4 regions of the Pseudoalteromonas sp. SWXJZ94C genome follow, and region 3 is predicted to be linked to each of the others. Evidence: predicted binding sites of a transcription regulator. Region 3 holds the regulator's gene; each other region holds the start of a gene.
The links. Region 3 encodes sigma-54, which starts transcription at its own class of promoters, with help from an activator protein. Its sites were predicted from a motif close to GTTGGCACGNNNNTNGNNT; they were not measured.

Region 1 (4,984 bases), on a different contig from region 3:
CTTTAACCATAAGTTCGCCCGCTGCAGAATTCCAAGGTTTTAAACCAATTTCAAAAAAGCCATCAACACGACCAGCAGCAACATATGCCATATCTAATGCAGAACAACCTGCACGGCGAATATCAGCTGTGTGTGCAAACAATGCTTTGAATGCTTCTGTGTATGCATCCATGTGGTGTTTATTTTTGAAAGGGAAACCAGTTGCAAGTACAGTGCCCGCAAGAACCGTAGTTTTGCTTACACGTAGACGTTTGCTATTAAGTTGAGTGCCTTGACCGCGAGATGCAGTGAAAAGCTCACCACGAATTGGATCATAAATAACGGCTTGGTCTAAACGACCTTTAACTTTAAGTGCGATAGAGACCGCGTAATGAGGGATACCTTTGATGAAGTTAGTTGTTCCATCGATAGGATCTACAATCCATTGGTAATCATCATCCTTGCCTTTATGCTCACCTAGTTCTTCACCAACAATTGAGTGAGTAGGGTAAGACTGTAAAATTGTGTCGCGAATTACGGCTTCGGCTTCTTTATCAATGTTAGTTACTAAATCGTTAGCGCCTTTTTGTTGCACTTCAACTTTTGATAAATCTTCACTTGCGCGAAGTAAAATTTTGCCTGCGTTGCGCGCAGCGCGAACCGCAATGTTTAACATTGGATGCATGGTATTACCTTTGGGTTGTAAAAGAACGTTTATATATTTCAGCCGGCGTATTTTAGCGACTTTTGACATAAAGTAAACAATAAACCCTAAATACTTATGTTTGTTTTTTATACTATATTGAAAATTTATATATTTTTAAAAAATAATAATGAGCAATTAATAAGTCATTATGTTCCTTTGTGTATTAATCAAATCGAATTAATTTTAAATAATGCTTTACCTAAAGTTAGCTTGAGGTTTTACCGTGTTCCTAACTTAATTGATAGGACAACATTATGTATTTAGAGCACGTAAACTTAGTCGCGAATGATATAAATAGTATGCTTAAATTTTACCAAGCAGCATTTCCGTATTGGTTTATAAGAAGCGAGGGAACTGGTACTTGGTATGGTAAACCAAGGCGTTGGGTACACTTTGGAGATGCGACGCAATACATTGCAATAAGCGATCACGGGGAGGGTGAAAATAGAGATTTATCAGGGCATCAAGTTGGCTTTGCGCACTTTGCCTACGTGACAAATAATTTAGATGCTACAGTACAGCGTTTACAAAAAGCCGATTTTAAAGTAGCTAAAAAAGGAAGTGAAAACCCATTTAGAAAAAACGTTTATTTTATTGACCCAGCGGGCTTCGAAATTGAATTTGTTGAATACTTAAGTGATATTCCAAGTGAGAGGAATAACGACTTATGACGCATATTAGTCGTGGATATTAAGACCGCAGCATGCGGTGCCTAATAAAGTAAATACGTGATTTATATTGTAGATATAATTTTTAACGCTAACTATTGATGCGTAGAACCACCACCTAGTTGTGCTTTTAGCTCATTAGCAAAGCTTATAAACTTTTCTTTTATAGTACGTTTTATTTTTACTTCAACCGATCCCATTACCGCTTTTCCTTCAATATGAATTGTTGGACCTTGGCGCTTGTTTAGTGAGACCGACTTATTTTCAAGGCTACTTAAAATGCAAAACATTTTAGAGACTACATTTACGTGCTCAGGTACGTAAATTTCATCACTGCCAAAAATACAGTTAACATGAATAGTTACGTTTTGATGAGCAAAAATGGCATCAGTAAAATCAAGTACAACCGATCCCATAAAGTTACTCAAATATATATTTTTTGGCACGACCCACTGACCGCTGCGCTCGTTAGAGCCTAAAATGCTGCGCAGCGTAAAGTCATCATCACTTGTTTGCTGCGCGCTGTAGTTTGGCGAAAACTGAGATTGTTTTTCAGCTTTATATTGTTGATCAGTATTAAGCGTTAAATCTTCAACCAGCATTAGTAGGGCTTTGTTGTTGGTTGCATCCATCGCATTATCTAAACGTCGTTCAAATGCATCAACAGAAATAACTCCATGGCTGTAATTATAAATTAATTGATCAATCACTTGTTCACGTACCTGTTCTATTGGACGATCTTCTAGTTTTACTGACATGGGGCATTCCTTATTATATTAACTATTGTTTATGTATAAGCAAGGCACGTACCAAATATAAAGCTTTAATTAATCAATTACTTAAGTTTTATGTATTAAAAATGTATTTGTTATATTAACGATAGATTAACCAAAACAGCAATTATCTAGCTATTTTCACTACTTGAGAAATTTTTACCGATAAGCCTGTAAATAATTACTCACAACGATCATAGTGTTTATGGTTATTATTTTTTAAGTTGTTGATATATATATTTAAATAAGGTTGGCGTGAAGTTCGCATTAGTTAAAGTGTCTTTAATCAAAAGGAGAAAGATTATGAAAACATTTAACAAATCTATTATCGCGGCTTTAGTTCTTGGTACTACGGCTATGAGTGCCCAAGCAAACAGCTGGGAAAACGAAAGTAAAGATGCTTGGATTGATGGTAAGGCAGAAACAGTGCTTCTTATGAACACTAATCTAAACAACTTTGACATTAACACTGATGTAAAAAATGGAAAGGTAGTACTTACAGGTAAAGTAAATAGCGAACTAGATAAAGAGCTTGCTGAAGAACTTGTACTTAGCCTAGACGGCGTAACCGACGTTGATAATAGCCTAACGGTTGTTAACAACATGGATGCGAAAAACACTGATAAAAGCATGATGAACGACAATGATGATAACGACCTAACCGACGCTAAAATCACAACAGTAATCACAACTCGCTTCTTATTTGACTCGGAAGTTGGCGGTACAGATATTGATGTAGATACCGACAACGGTGTAGTTACCCTAAATGGTTCTGTTAAGTCAGAAGCCGAAAAGCAGCTAGCAGTTAAAATTGCTAAAAATGCTGAAGATGTTCGTGACGTAGTAGATAAACTAGCTATCGTTGCTGAATAATTTTGCATTATGAAAACCCAGCACCGCTGGGTTTTTGCTTTTTAACACTTAACTTTACTGGAGTTTAATGATGGATATCATTCGTATCATCTTGTCTGTTTTACTACCGCCACTGGGTGTGTTTTTACAAGTTGGCTTAGGTTTACACTTTTGGCTAAATATTGTATTAACGCTGCTTGGTTATTTCCCCGGGTTAATACATGCAATTTATATTATTGCGAAAAAGTAATCCCACGCGGCTTGTTGTGTAGTCAATTAATTAAAGTGAGCTTTACCTAGCTGTACTTTAATTAATTGACTCACATAGAACACTATATTTTTAACCTTTAGTATTACTACTTAAATACAATATTTATAATGAGTGAGTAACAAGCGATAAAAGCATTACCCACACACACAAAAATGCAAGCATACCCAAGCTGTATTTAATTGATGCCCTAAGAATATCGCCTTCACGACCCGTAAGCCCCACTGCACCTGCTGCAATTGCAATAGATTGTGGCGAAATGACTTTAGCGACAGCTCCTCCCGCAGTATTTGCAGCGACTAATAATGTTGGATCGACACCTATTTTAGTTGCGGTAATCGATTGAAGCTGGGCAAATAAAGTATTGTTGTTAACAACAGAGCCGGTAATAAACACGCCAAACCAGCCAATAATCGGAGATAAAAGCGGAAACGCGATCCCAACAGCGGCCAGAGCGTTACCAATAGAGGCTGTTCCTCCCGAAAGGTTAGCAATATTCGCTAACGCAAGAATCAAAGCAATAAGCACAATTGATTGCCAAAGATCGCAGACAGTCTTACTGAATGTTTTTAGTACATCAGTTAGGTGTAATTGCTTAGTCGTAACAAAAATGATGATGATAGCAACAAGAATAGCAGTGCCAGTGGCGTTAATTGGTGTAAAAGCCCATGTTGCAGTACTTGCTTGGGTAGCACCACTTGAGACAATAACACCGGTAATTCCTGGTAGTGAAAATTTTAAAACGAGGGAGGACAATACACCTCCCTCCAAAAAAAGCGCTTTGAAAGCAGGAATGCTCCATACAAAAATTGCTGCGGTTAGAATATAAAATGGGCTCCATGCTACGAGTATTTTTTTAAAACTCTCTTTTACAGGAGTTGGCGCTGGGCTGTTATTCTCGCGGTAAATGTGTGAAGGTTTCCAAAAGCGACCTACAATAACAATCATTACCATAGCAAGGAGACCAGGAAGAATATCGGCAAGTTCAGGTCCAAGAAATATTAATAGAGAAGCTTGTGATACATTATATGTAACGCTCACGGCTAAGGTTATTGGCAGGGTTTCACGAAATCCACGCCATCCATCAAGAATCATCACCAAAATGAAAGGGGTTGCAAAAGAAACGAGTTGAAGTACTAATACCAAATCGAATGATAAATCAGCTAGGTTAACGCCCCCAACTTTTGCAGCAACGATAACAGGAATACCTATTGCGCCGTATGCGCCGGCAGCAACATTTGCCACTAAAGAAAGCATTGCTGCTTTAACGGGCTTAAACCCGAGTTGCACCAATAACGCAGCACAGATTGCGATTGGAACGCCAAACCCCGCAGCACCCTCAAGAAACGCACCAAAACCAAAGCTAACAAGAAGTACTTGTATACGCTGATCAGCAGAAATACCTGCAATACTGTTTCGCACAGTATCAAAACGGCCACTTGCTACGGTCAAACGATAAAGTAGCACTGCCAGCACTATTATGTAAGCAATAGGCCAAATTGCAGTAAGCACGCCTAAAAACCCCGCACCAGCAATACTTGCCACAGGCATACCAAAAGGCCACATAGCGATAATTACCTGTAAAATAAGTGCAATAATACCTGCTGTTATGCCCTTCATTTTGAAAGCCACTAGGCATAATAAAAAGACAAGGATAGGGAGTACGGCAACCAAAGCTGATAACCATAGCCCATTTAACGGATTAGTATCTTGATACCACATCATACTTAAAAACTCT
Region 2 (4,984 bases), on a different contig from region 3:
GTTGATGACTCCATTACAAAATTACTAGAAACTAAGTTTTCGATAAAAATGGCGTGTTCGTTTATCGTATTACCCGTTCTCAATATAAGCGCACGTTGAATAACATTATCGAGCTCACGTACATTTCCGGGCCAAGCATGGGCTAATAACTTTTGTTCAGCATTTTTATCTAGATATGCCATTGGCTCTTTGCTTTTACTGATATGACGTTCAATTAAATGCTTAGCTAACACAATTATATCGCCAGGGCGTTGACACAATGGTCGCCACATCAATGGAAAAACATTTAATCTATAATATAAATCTTCTCTAAACTGATTTTTAGCAACGGCCTCTTTTAGGTCGCGATTACTGGTAGCCAAAATACGTACATTTAGCTGTATTGTTTTTCGACCACCTAAACGCTCTACTTCGCGCTCTTGCAGTACACGTAAAAGTTTAGCTTGCAGCCCTAAGTCCATCTCGGTAATTTCATCAAGTAAAATAGTACCGCCCTGCGCTTGCTCAAACTTACCAGGGCATGCTTGAATCGCACCGGTAAAAGCCCCTTTTTCATAACCAAATAAAGTAGCTTCAAGCATGTTTTCAGGAATAGCAGCACAGTTAATAGCAACAAATGGCTCATTACAACGACTCGACTTGTCGTGAATGTAACGCGCTAAAACTTCTTTACCAGACCCACTAGGACCAAGCACCATAACGCTTGCTTCAGAGCGTGCTACTTTACTTGCAAGCTCTAATAATTGAATACTGGTTGGATCGGCAACAATAGGACCATCCGTTTCTTTTAGTTTTTCAGGCAGATAACGGCTTACCATATTTAACAGCACTTCGGGTGCAAATGGCTTAGCCATATAATCAATAGCACCTAAACGCATTGCCTCTACAGCATCATCAATTGTCGCGTATGCCGTCATCATCAATACAGGTAAATCGGGATGGTTTAATTTAATACTACGCAGTAAGTCTAAACCACTCATTACGCCCATTTGTACGTCACTTACTACAAGCGAAAAAGACTCTTTTTTAAGTAAGATCATTGCTTGCTCGGCACTATTTGCTGCAACACACTCTATGCCCGACATTTCAAGTGTATCGATTAATGCTTCACGCAAGCCTGCATCATCTTCTACAACTAAAATAGTGTTACTCATAACGATTCCTCTAATTTAGTTGTCGCACGAATTGGTAGTAATAAGCTAAAACAGGCACCACCATGTGTATTATTAGTCACATCAACACTGCCTTGATGTGCATTAGCAACAGAACTAACAACAGCTAAGCCCAGTCCAGTGCCTTGGCTCTTAGTCGTAAAAAAGGGTTCAAATATTTTATCTGCTTGGCATAAATCAACACCAGGTCCATTATCGCTTACACTAATTCGAACAAAGTCTTGATCTTGCATATCGGTCGATGCACTCAAATGCACTTTTGCACCCGTACCAATCACTTGAATACTGTTATGAATGAGGTTTTGAATAGCACTGGCAATCGCGGTCTTATTACCCACAATTTGTATGTCTGGCTCTGGCAAACTTACGTCTAACTCACTTTCGTTAAGCAAGACCATAGCATCTGCGCCAGCTTTAACTTCAGTCAATAATTGCTGCATAGAAACCTGCTCAACCACCTGTTGAGTGCCACTTTTGGCAAATAAAAGCATGTCGTTTACTTGAGTTTCTAAATCTTTTAAACGCGACATTAGTTTAGTTTGAAAATTAACGCGAGATGCTTCTGGTAAACGCTTAGAGCCTAGGTTAGCGGCATAAAGCATTGCAGCAGATAGTGGCGTGCGTACTTGATGTGCTAAAGAGGCAACCATTTTACCCAACGCACTTAGTCGTTGCATATGCGCAACCCGTTTTTGTAAACGACGAGTTTCTGTTAAATCGGTCATTAAAATAAGCTGTCCAGGCTCTGGTGCCAAAGCCGTAATATCAAGCTTAATTAAACGCCCATCTTTTAAAGACACTTCGTGACCATCATCTTGATGTGGTCGAAACGAGCGCTGAATAACGTTAAACCACCTTTCACCTTCAAGCGGTTCACCCAGCATATCCATCGCTATTTGATTCGCTTTAGCAATCATGCCTTTGCCATCGAGTACAACTACGCCCGCAGGCATAGTGTCAACCAAATGTGATAACCAACTTGCTTGCTTACGCAGATCGCTTAACTCACCTATGTACTCCTCTTGAAGTAAACATGGGTTATAATGATTTGCAGAAATAAATTGTGGTTTTAACACGCTAGCAAGGGTCATAATCAAATCTCGAACTTATGTAGATACATGACCAAATGCACAATTCATACCAAAATTTATTTATATATTTATCATTTAGTTACAGATAATTTAAAGTGACATAAAAATGACGCACACATAAAGGAACACAAATGAGTGAGCAAATAAAATGCCGTTGCCCATGGCTCGATACAACCAAACCCGACTACGTTATTTATCATGATGAAGAATGGGGTGTGCCACTTTATAACGATACAAAACTGTTTGAATTTATAACACTTGAATCAGCTCAAGCCGGCTTAAGTTGGTACACTATTTTAAAAAAACGAGATGGATATAAAAAAGCATTTGCTAATTTTGATGTGCAAAAAGTTGCTGAATTTACACTCGATGATATTGAGCAATTAATGCTTAATGAAGGTATTGTTCGAAATCGTTTAAAAATTGCAGCAACGGTTAATAATGCTAAGTGCTTTATTAAAATACAAAAGGAATTTGGTAGCTTTAGTAAATACCAATGGCAATTTGTCGGCGGCAAACCGCTCGTAAGTAATTTAAATAATATTGAAGACACTCCTGCTATTACAGAGACATCAACTGCGTTTGCTAAAGATTTAAAAAAGCGAGGATTTAAGTTTTTAGGCCCAACAACGGTATATGCGCATATGCAGGCATGCGGTATGGTTAACGATCACAGTAATGATTGCTTTAGAAAAGCTGAAATTATCGAAACTTATTAATTGCTCTTATTTTTTGTCTTTATTAAATAGTATTTAACTACAAGTAATTAAAAGCTTCGCTTTTTACGCGAGCAAGCTCAGCGTCTACAGCCAAGGTGTAGACTTGTGTTTAACTTGTATACGCGAAGCTTACGTGGCGGCTGGAAATCATAAAGTGAATTGTTTAAAAAGAGGTTAAAAGACGCTGCGCTCTAGAGAAGCAACTCATAAACTGGCTATTAGTTCTCAATTACTCTTATTTTTTGCCTTTATGAAATAGTATTTTATTTTAAGTAATTAAAAGCTTCGCTTTTTACGCGAGCAAGCTCGGCGTCTACCGGTAAAATTTGACGTCGTGGTTAAATTTACTTGTAGACGCAAAGCTTGCTTGCGTTACGGGCAAAGCCCGTAAATTAACTACTCACAAATGGACAATAATAAAAACATTTCATCTTTTACGTATTGCTAATCTCGTGAAAGATTATATTTTTTCATTTTTTCGACCAACGTGGTTCTACGTACACCTAATATTTCGGCTGCGCGAGCCACTACGTAATCATAACGTTCTAACGCTTGCGTTATTAAACTAATTTCAAGCTCAGCTAGGTAATCTTTAAGCTCAATACCATCATTTGGTAATAATCCACTACCTGTTTGATTAAATTCAGCCTCAGGCTCATCGTCGTAATCACTAAAGCCGGTGCTAAATATGTCGTTAAAGGCATCTTTTTCCATTAACTCTTCGGGGTATTCAGGCTCGTATGCCTCAACCTCAATATAACGATATTTATTTGGTAAATCAGGAATATCGACCACTTTTTCAGGAAACATAATAACCATACGCTCCACTAAATTAGCAAGTTCACGAATATTCCCTGGCCACGCATGCTCTTTTAAGCTCTCAACTGCGCGTTCAGTAAATTTAGCTGTAGACCCTGTTTGGTCGTTAACACGGCGCATTAGCTCTTTTAATAACAGCGGGATGTCATCAGCGCGTTCGCTAAGTGATGGGTTTTCAATAGGAAATACATTTAAACGATAATATAAATCCTCCCTAAAACTGCCCTCTTCAATCATGGTTTCGAGATTTCGATGCGTTGCAGCAATAACACGTACATCAGCCTGAATCGCTTTAGTACCGCCAACACGTTCATAGCTTCGCTCTTGCAATACTCGCAGCAACTTAACTTGCATTTGCAGTGGCATATCACCTATTTCATCTAAAAACAGTGTGCCGCCTTGAGCAAGTTCAAATCGCCCTTTACGAGCCGATATAGCGCCTGTAAACGCACCTTTTTCGTGACCAAATAATTCACTTTCTAAAAGCTCTGCCGGAATAGCACCACAGTTAACAGGCACAAACGGTCCATTAATTCTTTTTGAAAGTAAATGCACATTGCGCGCAACCACTTCTTTACCAGTGCCCGATTCACCTAAAATTAAAACATTGGCATCGGTTTTTGCTACCTGCTCAATTAAAAAGCGAACATCTTTTACGGCGTCTGTTTCACCAACAAGTCCGTCAAAGGTTTTATGGGGTTTAGAATGTTTATGCTCGCTAGGAAGCATTCGTTGATACTGCTGGCAGTCGTGGAGTAACTGTGTTGTTACATCATGATTAAACGGCTCACAAATAAGCCCTACAACATTAGCAATGCTTAGTAGTGGTTTAAGCGTTTCACCTATTAACAAAAATGGTAATGTAGGATGGCACTTAATTAAACTTTCGTGATCAAGCGACTGCAATGCACCTAAAATTACAATGCATTCTTTCTGTTGATACTTTTTACACTCTTGTTCAAAGTTTGTTTCGTTTAATAGTTGTACTGCTTCACCAATAAAAGTGAGTGATGCATTTAAACCTATTGCGCGATTGTTATTATTATCTAAAATCAAGATCATAGTTAGCGAGCCGTACTTTCACTAATTTAATTAATTAGCTAAATTGTAAGCCAGTTCTGTATGGATGCAAGCGATAGCGGCAGTTTTTTGACATGAACGCCAAAAAACAGACGGACTAGTT
Region 3 (4,984 bases):
AAATTATTCATGGTAACCGTCGCATTACGGCTGACCGCCTCGAAGTGCATAAGCGTGACGAATTAGGTGACAATAAACAGTTATTAATTGCCACTGGCAGCCCTGCGTACTTTGAAGAAAAGCAAGATGACGGCACAATAATGAGCGCAAGTGCGAACGAAGTTCGTTACGATGTAGCTAAGCGTTTTTTAACACTTGTTGGCGATGCACAAGTATCGCAAGCTGGACAAAAAATTAACGCAAAAAGCATTACTTACGATATGCAGCAACAGCTTATTAGTGCTGAAAAAGACGAAAACTCTACCGATCGCGTTCATACTATTTTAGTGCCTATTGAAGCTACAAAAAGTAAAAAAAGCGATAAAGGTCAACCATGAGCACATTAAAAGCAGAGCTGTTAGCAAAAAGCTATAAAGGTCGTGAAGTTGTTAAAAATGTAGGTCTTGAGGTTAAGGCTGGCAGTATTGTTGGTTTACTTGGACCTAATGGTGCAGGTAAAACTACAACGTTTTATATGATTGTAGGACTTGTACCTAGCGACAAAGGTAAAATATCCATCGATGATAACGATATTACTCTTTTACCTATGCATAGTCGTGCTAGATTAGGGATAGGGTATTTACCACAAGAATCGTCAATATTTAGAAAACTGACTGTTTACCAAAACTTAATGGCTATTTTAGAAACGCGTAAATCGTTAAATAAACAAGCTCGAGAAGACACATTAAATAATCTATTGGATGAATTTAGCATTCAGCATATTCGTGATAGCCAAGGTATGGCTTTATCCGGTGGTGAACGTCGCCGTGTAGAAATAGCACGTGCACTTGCCGCCGATCCTAAGTTTATATTGCTAGATGAACCTTTTGCTGGTGTAGACCCAATTTCAGTATTAGATATTAAGAAAATAATAGAACATCTTAAAAACCGTGGGATTGGTGTATTAATTACCGATCATAACGTAAGAGAAACCCTTGATGTTTGTGAAAAAGCCTACATTGTTTCTCATGGGGAGCTAATTGCATCTGGCACTCCTGAACACGTATTAAACGATAAAACAGTACGCGATGTTTACTTAGGCGAGCAATTTAGGCTGTAACATTAACGCCATGTCTTTGAGCATCTGCTAGTATTAATTATAACAACATAAAAGGATTGTTAGAGATAAATGAGGCAATCATTACAGCTGCGCATGGGCCAGCAACTTACAATGACACCACAGCTGCAACAAGCAATTCGTTTGTTGCAACTCAGTACATTGGATCTCCAGCAAGAAATACAAGAAGCTCTTGATAGCAACCCGCTGCTAGAAGTTGAAGAAAACGACTACGCAGAAGATTCTGCTGGCAAAAATGAGCAAAAAGCTGATAACGATGACGTTACTGTTAGCGCATCTGCAGATGATGCTCCTAGCGAATACGAACAAGATAGTGGTGAAGCACTTGCTAAAGATACAGTAAGTGACGACATGGCTATGGATGTTAGCTGGGATGAGTACATGAGTGCTGCGCCTGCATCGTCATCAGGACCAATGCCTGAGGACGAGTCAATATACCAAGGTGCTTCAACCGAAACACTTCATGAGTACCTAATGTGGCAGTTACAATTAACGCCTTTTAGCCCTACTGATGAAGCTATTGCAATCGCTATTGTTGAAGCCGTAGATGATTCTGGTATTTTAACACTTAGCTGTGAAGAAATTTTAGAGAGCTTCAATCAAGAAAACGAAGATGATAACGAAGTCGAACTTGACGAAATTGAAGCCGTTTTAAAGCGTATCCAACTGTTTGATCCGGTCGGTATTGCTGCACGTAGTTTACAAGAGTGCTTGTGTATTCAGCTTAACCAGTTTGATAAAGAAACACCTTACATTAATGAAACAAAAATGATCTTAACCGAGCATATTGATTTATTAGCTGCTCGTGACTATCGTACATTAATGAAAAAAACTAAGCTCAAAGAAGAAGAGCTTAAAGAAGTAATGACACTAATACATACTCTCAGCCCTAAACCCGCTGATACGATTGTTAGAGAAGAGTCTGAGTATGTTATTCCTGATGTGTCGGTTAAAAAAATTAAAGGTCGCTGGGTTGTAGAATTAAACCCAGATAGCATGCCTAAAATAAGAGTAAACAGCCAATATGCTGCAATGTCTCGTACCGTTAAATCTAGTGGTGATAGCCAATTTATTCGCTCACACTTACAAGAAGCAAAATGGTTTATTAAAAGCCTAGAAAGCAGAAACGACACATTGTTAAAAGTAACAAATTGTATTGTTAAGCAACAACAAGGCTTTTTTGAACACGGTCCAGAAGCCATGAAACCAATGGTTTTAAATGATGTTGCTGAAATGGTAGAAATGCACGAGTCGACTATTTCTCGCGTAACAACCCAAAAGTATATGCACACGCCACGTGGAATATTTGAGTTAAAATACTTTTTCTCAAGCCATGTAAGCACCGAAAATGGTGGCGAATGTTCATCTACGGCAATACGCGCTCTGATTAGAAAATTAATCGCAGCAGAAAACTCAGCAAAACCATTGAGTGATAGCAAGATAGCGGATATATTGGCTGAGCAGGGAATTAAAGTAGCTAGACGCACGATCGCAAAGTACCGCGAATCTCTGGCTATTCCACCGTCAAATCAGCGAAAAAGTCTGATTTAAGACGCAAAAACAAAGAGGGTAACGCTTATGCAACTAAACTTAACTGGTCGTCACGTAGAAGTAACCGATTCACTAAAAGACTATGTAAACACTAAATTTGCGAAGCTAGAAAGGCACTCTGATCATATTAATAATGTTCATGTCATTCTCGATGTAGAAAAATTAAACCAAAAAGCAGAAGCAACAATTCATGTCAGTGGTGCAGAATTATTTGCCTCTACTGAACATCAAGATATGTATGCCGCCATTGACTCGTTGATTGACAAGCTCGATCGACAAGTTATCAAACACAAAGAGAAGCTTGCTCGACACTAATATTATGAAATTAAGTTCACTTATATGTCAGGACTGCAGCAAAGCTGCGGTCCTTTTTAATAGTAAAAAAAGAATTTTAGAGTTTATTAGCGAACTTGCTCACAACAAGCTTCCTTACTTATCTCAACAAGATATTCTTAGTGCTTTACTAAGCAGAGAAAAACTAGGTAGTACAGGCATTGGTAAAGGTATTGCAATCCCTCACGGACGAATGAGTGGCGTAGAAGAACCTTTAGCTTTAGTACTTGTTAGCGAAACACCTATTAACTTTGATGCGATAGATAACCGCCCTGTAGATATTTTTGTTGCACTCATCGTACCAGATGGTGATAACCAACAGCACTTAAAGACTCTAGCAACCATTGCTGATAAACTAAACGACAAAGAATTTTGTAAGCAGTTACGCTGTGCAAAATCAGATACAGAGCTATACCAAGTTATTGTTGATCAATCATAATTAATAAAAAAGGTGTTAAATGGAATTAATTATCATAAGTGGCCGATCAGGTTCTGGAAAATCGGTAGCTTTACGCGTAGTTGAAGACTTAGGTTATTATTGCGTAGATAATATTCCACTAAACCTGCTGCCTTCTCTAGTGCGAAGTGTCTCTGACAACTACGACAAAATAGCAGTGAGTATTGATGTTCGAAACTTGCCAAAAGAACAAGAACAGTTCAATGATATTTTTGAGTATTTACCTGGTTTTGCTAAACCAACGCTGTTTTATTTAGACAGCGAAGATCAAGTATTAATAAAACGTTTTTCTGAAACGCGACGACTACACCCTCTTTCTGTCGACTCATTGCCACTTGATTTAGCTATAAAAAAAGAAAAAGAATTACTTGATGTACTAACAACCAGAGCTGACTTTATGATTGATACCAGCGAGTTAAGTGTTCACCAACTCGCTGAATCTATCAGAGAAAAAATACTTGGTAAAAAAGACAAACAGCTTATTGTTACTTTTGAATCATTTGGCTTTAAATACGGAATACCTAAAGAAGCGGATTATGTCTTCGATGCACGTTTTTTACCAAACCCACATTGGGAGCCCGAATTAAAACCTTTAACAGGATTAGATCAGCCCGTTAAAGACTACTTAGCTAATCATAGTATTGTGCAAAAGTTTACATGGCAAATTCAAACCTTTGTGCAAACGTGGTTACCTCATTTAGAACGAAATAATCGTAGCTACTTAACCATTGCTATTGGTTGTACAGGTGGACAGCATCGTTCAGTGTATTTAGCACAAACGATTGGTGAAAGCTTTTCGATGACTCACCCAAATGTAAAAATTCGTCATCGTGAACAAGAAAATAAATAATTTAAATAATCACCTGTTCAGCTTAGGTAGAGTAACTTATGCGTTTAGAAGACACGTTTTTAATAAAAAACAAATTAGGCTTACACGCTAGAGCTGCAACGGTGCTTGCACAATTAGCCGTACAATTCGACGCTTCAATTACTATATTTCAAGATGGCAAAGAAGCTGCCGGTGATAGTGTTTTAGGCTTAATGCTGCTAGAGAGTAGCCAAGGAAAAGAAGTTAAAGTGGTATGTGAAGGACCCGATGCAGAGCAAGCTTTGCACGCTGTTGGTCAGTTAATAGCGCAACGATTTAACGAACAAGAATAGTCAGTAATAAAGAATCAAAAATTAGATAAACCAAAAAAGTTAGTAACCTCCCCTACCAAAGTAATATTAAAATTAATTAAGGACGCCAATGCCCGAAGCTTTTGAACAAGACTACCCACTACAACAATTAAAACAAGTGACCAAGTCGCTTAACAGTGGTCAATTTGTTCAAGTTAGGCGCATGTTAGCTAAAACCGCTCCTTGTGATACTGCATTATTATTAGAGTCGTCGCCGCATAAAATCCGCCGGCTGCTTTGGCAATTGGTTGACCCCGATGTACAGGGCGATGTACTTGAAGAGCTTTCTGAAGATGTACGTTTGGGCATTATTGCTCAAATGGAACCTAAGCACATTGCTGCAGCCA
Region 4 (4,984 bases), on a different contig from region 3:
CGTATAGTATTTTTAATACACCCACTAAAATTGCTCGAATTCGCTCAGAGCAATATTTAAAGTACCGTGAAAAACTATTTCAAAACGATGATTTACCTATCGACCATTACATTGCTCCCGAAGCACTCGTTACTAAATATATTCGTCGTTTAATTGACTACCCTGGCGCATTGCAAGTACTACAATTTGCCGATGGTATGCTCTCGTTAGTTGCAGTAAAAGCATATTATGGCGGTTTACTTGTAGGCTATGCGTTATCAGCACTTAAAGAGCACATTCCTAATGTAGAAACTCGTGTTGCAGCCATTTATCGCCAAGGTAAAGCGATTAAGCCGCTGGGTACTACGGTCATTGAAGCTGATGACGAAGTATTTTTTATTGCTGCTACCAAACATATTCGCGCGGTAATGAACGAGCTGCAAAAACTAGAGCGTTCATACAAGAAAATTATGATTGCTGGTGGCGGTAACATTGGTGCGGGTCTTGCTCGTTCACTTGAAAAAAACCACACGGTTAAATTAATTGAACGCAGTAAAGAGCGTGCAGAGCAACTATCAGAAATGCTCGATAACACTGTTGTGTTTTGTGGCGATGCATCTGATCAAGAGCTACTTTCAGAAGAGCATATAGAACAAGTCGATGTATTTATTGCTGTAACCAACGACGATGAAGCTAATATTATGTCGGCCATGCTTGCAAAGCGTATGGGCGCGCAAAAAACTATGGTGCTTATCCAGCGTGGTGCTTATGTTGATTTAGTACAAGGTGGTGAAATAGATATTGCTATATCACCACAACAAGCAACTATTTCAGCATTACTAACACACGTACGTCGTGGTGATATTGTGAATGTATATTCACTGCGTAAAGGCGCAGCAGAAGCAATTGAAGCTGTTGCTCATGGCGATGAAAACACATCAAAAGTGGTTGGTCGCGCAATTGCAGATATAAAACTGCCAGCAGGTACAACTATTGGGGCAATAGTACGTAATGACGATGTACTCATTGCTCACGACGACACTATAATTATGTCGGGGGATCACGTTATTATGTTCTTAATCGATAAAAAGCACATTAACGTAGTAGAAAAGCTATTCCAAGTAAGTGCTATATTTTTATAGCTTTATTTTACGCACAAAAAAGCCGCTGACTAAGGCGGCTTTAGTGGAGTATTACCAGTATTTAATTACTGCACTTTTGAAAATTCTTCTTTAGAAATCTCACCATTACCATCAGTATCTAAATCATCAAAAATCTTTACAAGCTGAGGATTAACCTTTGCTTCTTCCATTGTGATAGCACCATCACCATCGGCGTCAAAAGATGAAAAATCGACTGCCGCATAGGCTGCTGATGAAGACGCTAGAACTAAAACTGCAAGTGTTGTATTTAATGTTTTCATAATAATTTCCTAAATAAGTAAAGTCGGTTTACAAAATGCTTTGCTATGGAAGCAATAAAAATTGACTGTGAAAAAATAATTAATAGTTGGCAAATTCTTCTTTAGAAAGCTCACCACTGCCATCTGTATCAAGCTCTATAAACTCAGCCATTAAATCGGTATCTACCGCAGCTTCGCTAGGGCTAATTGTGCCGCTGGCGTCTGTATCTAGACTATCAAAGTCGGATGCTGCAAAGGCAGCTGAAGAAGATGCTAATGCGATAAGTGCTAATGCTTTATTTAAATGTTTCATAACTTAATCCTTCAATATTTCATTTAATTGTCTATCAAAAAAATTGGCTTATAATTTACAAAGTGATTCACACTTCCTTGCTATCCTTTTTTGTAAGCTCCTTGCCTACTTAGATTGTCTTTGGCAATTCAGGAATGAACAGTTTAAATTAAGCTTTTGAAAATTCTTCTTGTGACAACTCACCATTTTGATCAGTGTCGAGCTCTGTAAACATGCTCATTAAATCTGAATTTATTGATGCTTCACTAAGGCTAATACCGCCATTACCATCAATATCAAAAGTATCGAAATCGGTTGCTGCAAAAGCCGCTGAAGAAGATGCTAGTGCGATAAGTGCTAACGCTTTATTTAGTGTTTTCATAGTATGTATCCTTCAATTTTTAAATATGTGGGGCTGTGCGCCTCAGTGTTTTAAGCTTATGCTTGTGAAAACTCTTCTTTTGATAACTCACCATTTTCGTCAGTATCGAGCTCAGAGAATATGCTCATTAATTTTGCATCTACAGATGCTTCAGCTTGGCTAATTGCACCATTGCCATCTACATCTAATGTATCGAAGTCTGTAGCCGCAAAAGCTGCTGATGAAGATGCTAATGCGATAAGTGCTAAAGTTTTATTAATGCTTTTCATAATATGTATCCTTCAAATTTATGTGTGCGATTAAATGCTTTCTTTAAATCACGTTTTCGTTCAGTACAACTAGACTAATACAACTTAAATGCCAGCTTTTAAAAACCATTACTTTTCAAAGTATTAGAGGTTAAATAAACTAAATATGGATAAATACTAGGTGATTTTTGTTGCTTTATAGCAACACACTTTACAGACACAAAATTAAAGCGAATAAAAACAATCAGTTATGTTTACGCGAAAAGATACAATTTTGATAAGAAATTATTAAGAGGATTCTTTTTTAGAAGAATTGAGTTGAAATTTAGCCAAGTGTTTTGTTAAAAAACAAAATATGGCATTTAAAATAAAAATCAAAGCCTTGTTTTAAAAGGAAAAACAATTAATTTTTAATGAAAATAAAAAATATTGATTAAAAATCAATTGAAAATCACTTTTTGTTGCAAAGAAGCGAAAGTAATTTATTCCGTTGTCGACTCTAGTGCTGAAGGGTCGATAAAATGCTCTTTCATAAAAGTTTGCATCTCACCTTCACTTGCTAATAGCTTAATGCCACAACGTGCTCCGGTAGTATGCTCTTTAACGCTACATACCTCACCTTCAAAGTTTTTATCACTGCTGTTAAGTATTACAGTGCACTGCATATCTTTTATATTTTCGAGTTCTTTATCACTTTTAACGTCAAACATAACTCCCGTTAATGAAATATCTTTAATTACTCCATTAAGTACTCGGTCGTCGCTTAATTTAAGTTTTGCAGGTAATAAGGTGGGTATACGTGTTTGTGAACGCAGAGCAAATAGCTGCACTTGTTTAGGAAAATTAATAAAAATAAGCCGTGCTGGATGAGAGGCAACCGACATTACCTGTTGGCGAAACGCTATAACCTGCCCACCTTCACCTTCTATTAAAGCTCTGACTACAACCATTACACCATCACGTAAATAATCAACAGCTGCAGGTAGGCGTTTTGAATTTGGGTAATTTAAAATAATAAACTTATTATCAAGTAAACCTATAAACTCCGTTTTTACACGTTTACTGTCAGTTGGGGTTAGTATTTCTAAATCAACCATTCCCCCAGTTGTTAACTGGTGTAGTTTTTCTAGGTTTGTAGTTGGCATATCCCTTTCCCAATAATAATTTTTATAGTTAAGCTATCGTTTATCCACGCCAAAATGTTGGTGTAAATAGCACTAATAAAGTAAATATTTCTAAACGCCCAAATACCATTGCAATGGTAAGTAACCATTTGGCACCATCGCTGACGGCTCCGTAATGCGATGCAACATCACCCAAGCCAGGACCAAGATTATTTAAACAAGCTGCTGTAGCAGAAAACGCGGTAATGTTATCCATACCGGTACCCATTAACGCTAGCATAATAATAATAAACACTAATGCATACGCAGAGAAAAACCCCCACACAGCCTCTACTACTTTATCTGGTAACGCTTTTCGACCCAGTTTTATCGAATATATAGCTCGAGGATGCACCAACCTATTAAGCTCGCGCACACCTTGTAAATAAAGCAAAAATACTCGTACTACTTTCATACCGCCACCAGTAGAGCCCGCACATCCGCCAATAAAACTCGAAAAGATTAGTAAGATAGGCAAAAACAAAGGCCAAGTAGAAAAGTTATCGGTAGCAAAGCCGGCTGTAGTACTCATCGAAACAGCTTGAAACAATGCCTGATCGAGGGTTTCGTCGCCATCTGCAAAAATTTCGTTTGATGAAAGCACTGTAAAGCAAATAACCACCAGCGCTAATTGAATACACAAAAACACCTTAAATTCTGGGTCACGTATATACACCTGTATGTTTCTACTTGCTACCGCAGCATAGTGTAGTGAAAAATTAACAGCTGCAATTATCAAAAAGAAAACACATATAAAGTTAATTACAGGGCTATCAAAATGCCCCATAGAGGCATCGTAAGTAGAAAATCCACCAATTGCCACAGTAGAAAACGCATGACAAATTGCATCAAACCAGTTCATTCCTGCAGCCCAATAGGCAAGCATACATGCAACTGTTAACGATACATAAATGTACCAAAGATGCTTTGCTGTATCGGCTATACGCGGGGTCATTTTTGAATCTTTTACTGGCCCTGGTATTTCGGCTCGATATAACTGCATACCACCTACGCCTAGCATTGGCAGTATAGCTACCGCAAGTACGATTATCCCCATGCCACCAAACCACTGTAATTGCTGTCGATAAAACAACACGGATTTAGGAAGGTATTCAATACCGGTAAGCACCGTAGCGCCTGTAGTTGTTAAGCCAGAGAATGCTTCAAACACCGCATCGGCTAACGATAAATTAGGTTCTTGTAAAAATATAAGTGGTAAGGACGCAAACGCCCCTAGTACCAACCAAAACAAAACAACAATCAAAAAGCCTTCTCGTGCTTTTAAGTCCCCGTTTTCATGACGATTTGGGTAATAAGCCATTAAGCCAATAACAACACTAAAAATAAATGCTAAAACAAACGGAACACCGCCACCGTCTTTGTAAATTAAAGACACCAGTGCTGGGGGCACCATGGTAATACTGAACAAGGCAACAAGTTGCCCAAGAATTTTTATGATGGTCCGAAATTGCATTTAGCTTATCGCTTTTATTATTAGTAAATTCAGATTGAGTTGTA

Region 1: I6F65_RS04535 (LiaF domain-containing protein) is a predicted target of sigma-54. The motif match lies at 2,149-2,167, and genes of this name have one in related genera.
Region 2: I6F65_RS05790 (PAS domain-containing sensor histidine kinase) is a predicted target of sigma-54. The motif match lies at 2,299-2,317, and genes of this name have one in related genera.
Region 4: I6F65_RS17025 (EF-hand domain-containing protein) is a predicted target of sigma-54. The motif match lies at 2,402-2,420, and genes of this name have one in related genera.

Annotation. Positions count from the first base shown of each region.
Region 1 covers NZ_JADYXF010000007.1:78,369-83,352, forward strand. The annotation lists gene suhB (inositol-1-monophosphatase) at 1-664, opposite strand, end outside; gene I6F65_RS04530 (VOC family protein) at 940-1,356, shown strand; gene I6F65_RS04535 (LiaF domain-containing protein) at 1,449-2,111, opposite strand; gene I6F65_RS04540 (BON domain-containing protein) at 2,430-2,999, shown strand; gene I6F65_RS04545 (YqaE/Pmp3 family membrane protein) at 3,070-3,228, shown strand; gene I6F65_RS04550 (L-lactate permease) at 3,352-4,971, opposite strand.
Region 2 covers NZ_JADYXF010000009.1:82,679-87,662, forward strand. The annotation lists gene I6F65_RS05785 (sigma-54 dependent transcriptional regulator) at 1-1,154, opposite strand, end outside; gene I6F65_RS05790 (PAS domain-containing sensor histidine kinase) at 1,151-2,263, opposite strand; gene I6F65_RS05795 (DNA-3-methyladenine glycosylase I) at 2,395-2,982, shown strand; gene I6F65_RS05800 (sigma-54-dependent Fis family transcriptional regulator) at 3,427-4,863, opposite strand.
Region 3 covers NZ_JADYXF010000045.1:9,895-14,878, reverse strand. The annotation lists gene lptA (lipopolysaccharide transport periplasmic protein LptA) at 1-377, shown strand, start outside; gene lptB (LPS export ABC transporter ATP-binding protein) at 374-1,099, shown strand; gene I6F65_RS17190 (RNA polymerase factor sigma-54) at 1,169-2,668, shown strand; gene hpf (ribosome hibernation promoting factor) at 2,696-2,983, shown strand; gene ptsN (PTS IIA-like nitrogen regulatory protein PtsN) at 2,988-3,440, shown strand; gene rapZ (RNase adapter RapZ) at 3,460-4,308, shown strand; gene I6F65_RS17170 (HPr family phosphocarrier protein) at 4,347-4,619, shown strand; gene mgtE (magnesium transporter) at 4,708-4,984, shown strand, end outside.
Region 4 covers NZ_JADYXF010000044.1:24,443-29,426, reverse strand. The annotation lists gene trkA (Trk system potassium transporter TrkA) at 1-1,121, shown strand, start outside; gene I6F65_RS17040 (EF-hand domain-containing protein) at 1,187-1,402, opposite strand; gene I6F65_RS17035 (calmodulin) at 1,482-1,694, opposite strand; gene I6F65_RS17030 (EF-hand domain-containing protein) at 1,843-2,055, opposite strand; gene I6F65_RS17025 (EF-hand domain-containing protein) at 2,112-2,324, opposite strand; gene I6F65_RS17020 (flagellar brake protein) at 2,786-3,448, opposite strand; gene I6F65_RS17015 (TrkH family potassium uptake protein) at 3,489-4,940, opposite strand.